Regions from separate parts of the Bradyrhizobium sp. CIR48 genome, predicted to be linked through region 1. Evidence: riboswitches for the same ligand, from Rfam matches in the RefSeq annotation. Region 1 holds a riboswitch; each other region holds the start of a gene.
The links. Region 1 has a riboswitch for cobalamin ahead of GGD66_RS20005 (energy-coupling factor ABC transporter permease). Riboswitches for the same ligand answer to the same signal wherever they lie in the genome.

Region 2: linked by a shared signal. The riboswitch ahead of GGD66_RS05050 (TonB-dependent receptor domain-containing protein) and the one ahead of GGD66_RS20005 (energy-coupling factor ABC transporter permease) in region 1 are both predicted to bind cobalamin.
Region 3: linked by a shared signal. The riboswitch ahead of metE (5-methyltetrahydropteroyltriglutamate--homocysteine S-methyltransferase) and the one ahead of GGD66_RS20005 (energy-coupling factor ABC transporter permease) in region 1 are both predicted to bind cobalamin.

The regions. Positions count from the first base shown of each region.
Region 1 is NZ_JACIHG010000006.1:189,287-191,548, reverse strand. Features, by position in the region: gene cobF (precorrin-6A synthase (deacetylating)) at 1-576, opposite strand, end outside; gene GGD66_RS20005 (energy-coupling factor ABC transporter permease) at 624-1,301, opposite strand; cobalamin riboswitch at 1,338-1,557, opposite strand; gene cobA (uroporphyrinogen-III C-methyltransferase) at 1,603-2,262, opposite strand, start outside.
Region 2 is NZ_JACIHG010000001.1:1,030,092-1,032,353, forward strand. Features, by position in the region: gene GGD66_RS05050 (TonB-dependent receptor domain-containing protein) at 1-1,080, opposite strand, end outside; cobalamin riboswitch at 1,194-1,408, opposite strand; gene GGD66_RS05055 (hypothetical protein) at 1,452-1,715, opposite strand; gene GGD66_RS05060 (hypothetical protein) at 1,815-2,024, opposite strand; gene GGD66_RS05065 (hypothetical protein) at 2,163-2,262, opposite strand, start outside.
Region 3 is NZ_JACIHG010000003.1:63,140-65,401, reverse strand. Features, by position in the region: gene GGD66_RS10725 (nodulate formation efficiency C protein) at 1-36, opposite strand, end outside; cobalamin riboswitch at 931-1,134, shown strand; gene metE (5-methyltetrahydropteroyltriglutamate--homocysteine S-methyltransferase) at 1,237-2,262, shown strand, end outside.

The sequences.
Region 1 (2,262 bases):
CGACTGGAATGCCGTGCCGCCGTCGAGCATCACCACCACGGTATCCACACCCGCCGGCCAGCCGCCTTCGCGCAAACGCCGCCCCGTCGTGACCAGAAAGGGCTCGCCGATGTCGTTGAGCGGCAGCGCATGCGCCGCGCACAGCGTCTGGATCGAGGTGATGCCGGGCACGACCTCGATGTCAGGCAGGGGATTGAGCCGCCGCGCAATGCGCAGCGAGGAGTCATAGAGGGAAGGATCGCCCCAGATCAGCAGCGCAACCTTGCCCTCGCCTTCGAGATGGTTCGCAATCGCTTTCGACCAAGTCGCGGCAACCTCATCGTGCCAATCGTCCACGCCCTTGCGGTAGTCAGCTTCAGCGACGTCGCGTACGGGAAGGTCGAACTCAGCGATGGCTGTGTTATCGCTGGTGAGCACATCCGCGCAGATCGTCCGCCTGAGATCGGCGAGATCGGACTTCGCCGTTCCCTTGCGCGGGATCAGGACGAGATCGGCGGCGTTGATCGCTTGAACAGCGGCGCGCGTCAGCTGGTCGGGATCGCCGCAACCGATGCCTATCAAAGAGAGCGTGAGCATCGCGAAACGCGACGGGCGGCCCTGCTGGCCGCCCGTTCGCTTGTCTCTCAGGCCGCGTTATGCAGGCGCGGGGTGACGAGACCGGGCGCGGTGACGCCGCGCAGCGACTTCGCCAGTGCCAGCACCGCGAGATCGGCGAGTGGCTCGATCACGATGACCAGCGCATAGGACGCCGCGAACGTCGCGATGTTGGCGAGGTTGCTCATCGCAAAGCCCGAGCCATAGAGCGCCCAGAACGCCACCCAGGCGATCACGCCGGCCTGGTAGGTCGTCGAGAGCGCCAATGCCTGCCGATACTTCAAATCGACATAGGCGGCGTTCCGCGAGATGATCCGTGCGGCGATCGCCTGGATCGCGAACAGCGGCACCAGCAGCGTCGTGACGTTCATGCCGTATTGCGGGATGTCGACCGGCTCGAAGAATACGCCCTGGAGCAGCAGGCCAAATGCGAGGCCGAAAGCCGCGGGCGCTGCGCCGAACAGCAGGAACAGTGTCGAGCCGAGAATGAAGTGCACCTCGGAGACGCCGACCGGGAAGTGCGGCAGGATCTCGAAGAAGATGAACACAAGGACTGTGGTGGCGAGCGTCCGCGCTGCGAACGACGTGATGCCCTGCTCACGCACGGTCTCCACCGCGAGCTTCAGCGCAACGCCGCCTGCGGCGATGCCGGTTGCGTAACTCAACACGAGCTTGGCGCCCGTCACGACCCCGGGTTCGATATGCATGGCTCAATTCCTTCCTGCCGTCACACCCGACGGCCTTGGCCTCAAAACGTGCAGGGCCGGTCTCCTGGCTCGCGGTTCCCCCGGATTTCCGGCCTTCCCGGACCTTGCGGCCCAGTGGCTGATCGGAGTCCCTCACCGCTTACAGTCGCGGGGGCGGCTGGGGTTTTGGGCGCCGCAACTGGGTCCGCCCACCCCCATTCCCGATTATGCTCCGGCGCTTTGCGCCGCGTCGAGCACCATGCCTCTCTTGTGTGCCCCTTTCGCTGAGCCTGCGTCAAGGGGCGAACGGCGGCCAAGGCTGTCATGACGGATAATCCCCCGCCAGCGCCCCAAACAGGATCACGGCGGCCGTCGAGGCGGCGCCGCCGCGCGCAAGCTGCTCGGCAAGCTCGGCGATGGTGGTGCGGACCAGCCGTTCGTCCGGGCGGCCGAGAGATTCGGCGAACAGCGCGGGGGTATCCGCAGCGAGGCCGTGCGCGATCAACTTTGCCACAAGCGCGGGGAAGGTGCGCCGACCCATATAGACCACGGTCGTCGCCTCAGGATCGGCCAGGGCCGCCCAATTCAGATTCGGCGGCAACTCGCCGGTGACATCAGCGCCGGTGACGAATTGCACCCGGCGCGAGGTGTGGCGCCGGGTCAGGGGGATGCCGGCTTGCGCCGCGGCAACGCAGGCCGATGTGACGCCCGGGACGATCTCGTAGCCGATGCCGGCCTCACGCAGCGTCTCCAGCTCCTCCTCGAGCCGGCCGAAAATGCCGGCATCGCCCGACTTGAGCCGAACCACGCGCGCACCTGTTGCGGCATAGTCGATCAGCAGGCGGTTGACGTGGTGCTGCTTGGTCGAGGGACGCCCTGCCCGTTTCCCCACCGCGACGAGATTGGCGCCGGGCCGGGCGAGATCAAGGATCGCGCCGGAGGCGAGATCGTCATAGAGCACGACGTCGGCCTCGCGCAGCCG
Region 2 (2,262 bases), on a different contig from region 1:
CTGCTGCTTCTTGTCGCGCACGCCGCCGTCGACAATGAGATCGACGCCGTTGACCAGGGTCTTGGTGAAGCCCGCGGTCGCACCAAAACCCTGCTGGTTGGCGTAGTTGAACGGCGTGCTGGTCCCTCGCCGGTTGGCCCTGAGCTCGTCGAGGCCGATGGAGGGATCGACGGTGCGGCCGCCCGGCAGTCGCAGCTCCTGATTGTCGCCGGTGACGGTAAGAAAAGCACTCAGGCCCGGCGTCGTGTAGTTGAGATTGCCGACGCCGTTCTGCTGCGAATAGCGATTGTTGTCGCGGTAGCCATCGGTCCTGACCGTATTGCCGTAGAACGAGGTCGACCACGGACCGGAATTGAGCGAGGTCGAGACATTGCCGAGCCTGGTGTTGAACGAGCCGAAGCCGGCCTCGATGCGCGCGGTCACGGGCGGTCCGCCGACGCCATTTTTGGTAACGATGTTGATCACACCGCCGACCGCGTTGTCGCCGTAGAGCACCGCGCCGGAATTTCCCCGCGTGACCTCGATGCGTTCGATCGAATTGAGCGGGATGGTGGAGAGGTCCACCTGCGCCATGTCGACGTCGTTCAACCGTCGTCCGTTGACCAGCACCAGCGTGTTGGCGGTGGCAAAGGCGCCGAAGCCACGCAGGTCCACGCTGGTCTTGGCGCCGATCTGGCCGCCATAGAGCGTCGTGATCTGGGCCCCCGGCGTCTGCATCGCGATGATCTCGGCAAGCGTCTGCGATGGCGAATGCGCGATATCCGCGGCCATGATGACGGTCGTGGCAGCCCCGACGATGCCGCCGCCGCCGGCGGCAGCCTCACCGCCGGAGCCCGATGAGCCGGCGCCATTGCCTGCCGGCGCGACATTCGTCCTCGCCCGCTGCCGAGTCGCCTCGCCGTCACCGGTCGCCCTGGCGCGCGTGCGGTTGTAATCGTCGGGCTGCGTCACTTCGATCGGCGGCAATTGCTCGGCAAGCGCGTGCTGGGCGAAGGCGGAGGACAGATCGATCGACTGGAGGGAAACGGATGCGAGCAGGCCGGCGGCAAGGCGCCTGGCGGCAGAGACGAGACGGGACACAATTGTAACCTCGGTATGACGTCAGTGGCACGTCACAGCGAACGAGGTTTCACGGCAGAGCGATGGATTGCTCCGGTGAAGCTAATGTCTGTACTCCCCGACCGACATCTTCGCGTGTGACCACGGCTGACGGCAGGTCTCCTGGCTCGCGGGTCGTGACCTTGCGTCGCCTTCCCAGGACCGAGTTTCCCAGTGGCATGAGACGAAGATTCACCGCTTACAGTTGCGGGGGCAGCCGTGGCGTTGAGACAGATCCCTGCGTTGGGACAATCCCGCACCACATTCCCTTTTGATCTCCCTGAGGAGAACCGTCGCCGATCATTTACGAGCCGTTGGCCCCGGGAGTCAATCGACCGGTGGACGCCGGGCGCTCAGGTCCGCCCTCGCACACGTTGCGCCTGGGCCCAGGCGACAGCGACGTCGCGCGGCGGAACATCGACGCGCTTGATCGGGGTCAATTCGCCGGAGGCCGAGACGATCGCGGTCTCCTCGCGACGACAGCGCGTGCAGACAAAGCGGACCTCGTGCGGGGACGCCGACCAGCTCGACCGCTTCACATTGGCCGCCATCGGCCAGGCATCACAATGCGAGCACGACACCAGAAATCGACCGGGATCGAGCATACCCATTTCCATCGGACTCCGCGTCCTGCCCACCTGCTTCAATGATTAACCCAAGTGAATCGTTCCGGTGCCCCAGCACCGCCGCTGGGTGCGCCGGAGAAAGCGGTAGCCTCAGCGCGCGCCCTTGAGGGTGCAGGAGGTGGTGCAGGTGACCGTGGTGCCGCGATCGCACGATTTGCACGCACTGACGCACTGGTTCATGTCGCGGGGATTGTAGCTGTAGTTCCGCATCGGGCAGGTCGGCGTCGAGCCGGTGATATCCTGCTCCTGGTCGCAGGCCGCCGTCATGAGCGCGACTATGATCACGGCAACGAGGCGCATGTGATTGCCCTGTCAAGCATGGCAAATGACACTCGCGAGGTGCGCTGCAATGCAGCGAACCCCGGCCTTTCCACCACGAGCGATCGCTCGCGACGTCAAGGATGCGCGCCAAACCTTAAGAACGGATTGCAGCCGGCGTCAGGCCGCAGCCTTGGTCGCGATCGCCTGCCGCATGTCCACCGCCAGCTGACGGTACTGTTCCGAGAGTTTCAGATAGAACTCGCGCTTGGTGCTGTCG
Region 3 (2,262 bases), on a different contig from region 1:
CATTTTCCTCATAACTGTCAGCCTATCTGCTTTCATCCACACGTCATTCTAAAGCGGGGCAACCTTTAACCTGTTATGCGCGAGCGCAAGAAGTTAGCGGCGACGCGACGGGGAGACCGATGGTGTCCCGTGCGAGCAGGCGCTCCCCTCTATGTCACGCGCCGCTAACTTCGCTGCCGGCGACAGCCTCAATTTGCTGTGCTGGACTTGCCCAGCAAGGAGGAGACTGGCATGCCGAAGTATTGCATTCTTCGTGCCAGGTAATGGGCGGCAATTCACACCGCTTTTGTGTCCTCTTTGTCGACTTTCCGACTGGCAGGTCTCGATGTTTCCTTTCAGCGCTATCCAGCGCGGCTTATGCATCCTCGTCACGCGACGGTTTGGTCCGGTATCGTTGCCAGAATGTGCGTTTCGATCTCTGCCATGCGTTTGGGCATTTGCGGCCAATGGGCCATGGTGCGTTTGGCGCTCCCTTCGCGACACGCGGCGCTTCGAGAACAGCCTCAGTCCGGAGCGCTTTGCACTCGACGGCCAACCACGCGAAGCCGATCTTCACCGCCGAGCATTTTGAGTCTTGCTGAACTGCAAATCAACGTGCTGGCGGGGTATGTTGCTGGCCTTGCCAGCTGGGGCCTATTCAACACGGATCCTGTTGGCTGAGAAGGTGACTGGATGGTGGACGTGCTCAAGAACCGCTGGGAAGCCGGAGATGCGTTCTGCTCGAGGTGGCAGTCCCGACCGCGCAAGCCGCATTTGTCCCTTCCACCAATCTGGCGTGCGGCCCGCGGGCAGCTCCGATGGTCATTCCGATATCGCCGATTGAAAGCGCTTCTACATCATCTCAACGTGATGCACGGTGATTCGCGTAGCAGATGTCGCAGCATCAGCTTGAGACATAATCTGAGAGGTTGACGGAAGACTTCTCTTGCCGATAATCCAAGCCGTCGAGGTTCTCCGGTTTCCACTTGATCCGGAGCTAAGAGGGAAGCCGGTGACAATGCCGGCGCTGCCCCCGCAACTGTGAGCGGCAAGCCGCTGTCCAACGACGTCACTGAAGCCTGCGCGGCTTCGGGAAGGCCGGACAGAAGCGATGACCCGCGAGCCAGGAGACCTGCCCCGACAATATATTCGTCCACGGGCGGGGTGTCCTGGTGGTGCGCCAAGCAGCCGTCGCACCGCGCGACTTCCCCTGCCTGCGTCCGCCATGGCCTTTGCCCCCAACATGGGGTTCACGCTATGACTCTTCTCTCGCTTCCGGTTGCCACCCTCGGAACGCCACGCATCGGTCCAAGGCGCGAGCTCAAACTCGCTCTCGAAAGTTACTGGGCCGGAAAAAGCAGCGAACAGCAGTTGCTCGAGGATGCAGCTGGCCTGCGTGCCGCGAACTGGGCTCGTCAGAAATCTATCGGCGTCACGGTCATTCCATCGAACGATTTCTCGCTGTATGACCAGGTGCTCGACACAAGTGTCATGGTTGGCGCCATCCCGGAGATCTACGCCTCGAAAGCCGAATCCGTTTCGCTCAAGACGTACTTCGCCATGGCCCGCGGATCACAATGCGACGATCAGGATGCGAGTTGCGGTCACGGACCGCGCGGATTTGGCGCACCCGCGCAGGAGATGACCAAGTGGTTCGACACCAACTATCACTACATGGTCCCCGAGTTTCACAGGGGACAGACTTTCAGGCTATGCTCTCGCAAGCCGATCGAGGAGTATGAGGAAGCCAAGGCCCTTGGCTTTCAGACCCGCCCTGTCCTGATCGGGCCGGTCACATTCCTAAAACTCGGCAAGAGTCCCGATCCTGCGTTCCAGCCACTCTCACTACTGGATGAACTGATACCGGCCTATATCGAGGTTCTGCAGGAATTGGCCAAACGTGGGGCAAATTGGGTTCAGTTCGACGAGCCCTGCCTGGTTCTTGATCTGGATGAGAGGGCGCGACAATCTTTGCGACATGCCTATGACCGGCTCGCCAAGGAGGGGCCAGCCATCAAGATCTTAGTCGCCAGCTATTTCGGCGATCTCGGGGACAATCTGGACACCGCCTTGAGCCTACCAGTCGCCGGACTGCACCTCGATCTGGTTCGAGCGCCACAGTTGTTGGACCAGATCATCGCTGGCGGCCGAAGTGATCTCGTCATGTCGCTCGGTGTCGTCGACGGCCGGAATGTATGGCGGTCGAATTTGTCGTCGCTGCGCCAGCGGCTCGAACCCGCGATTGCGAAGCTCGGCAAGGATCGTGTACAGATTGCCCCATCC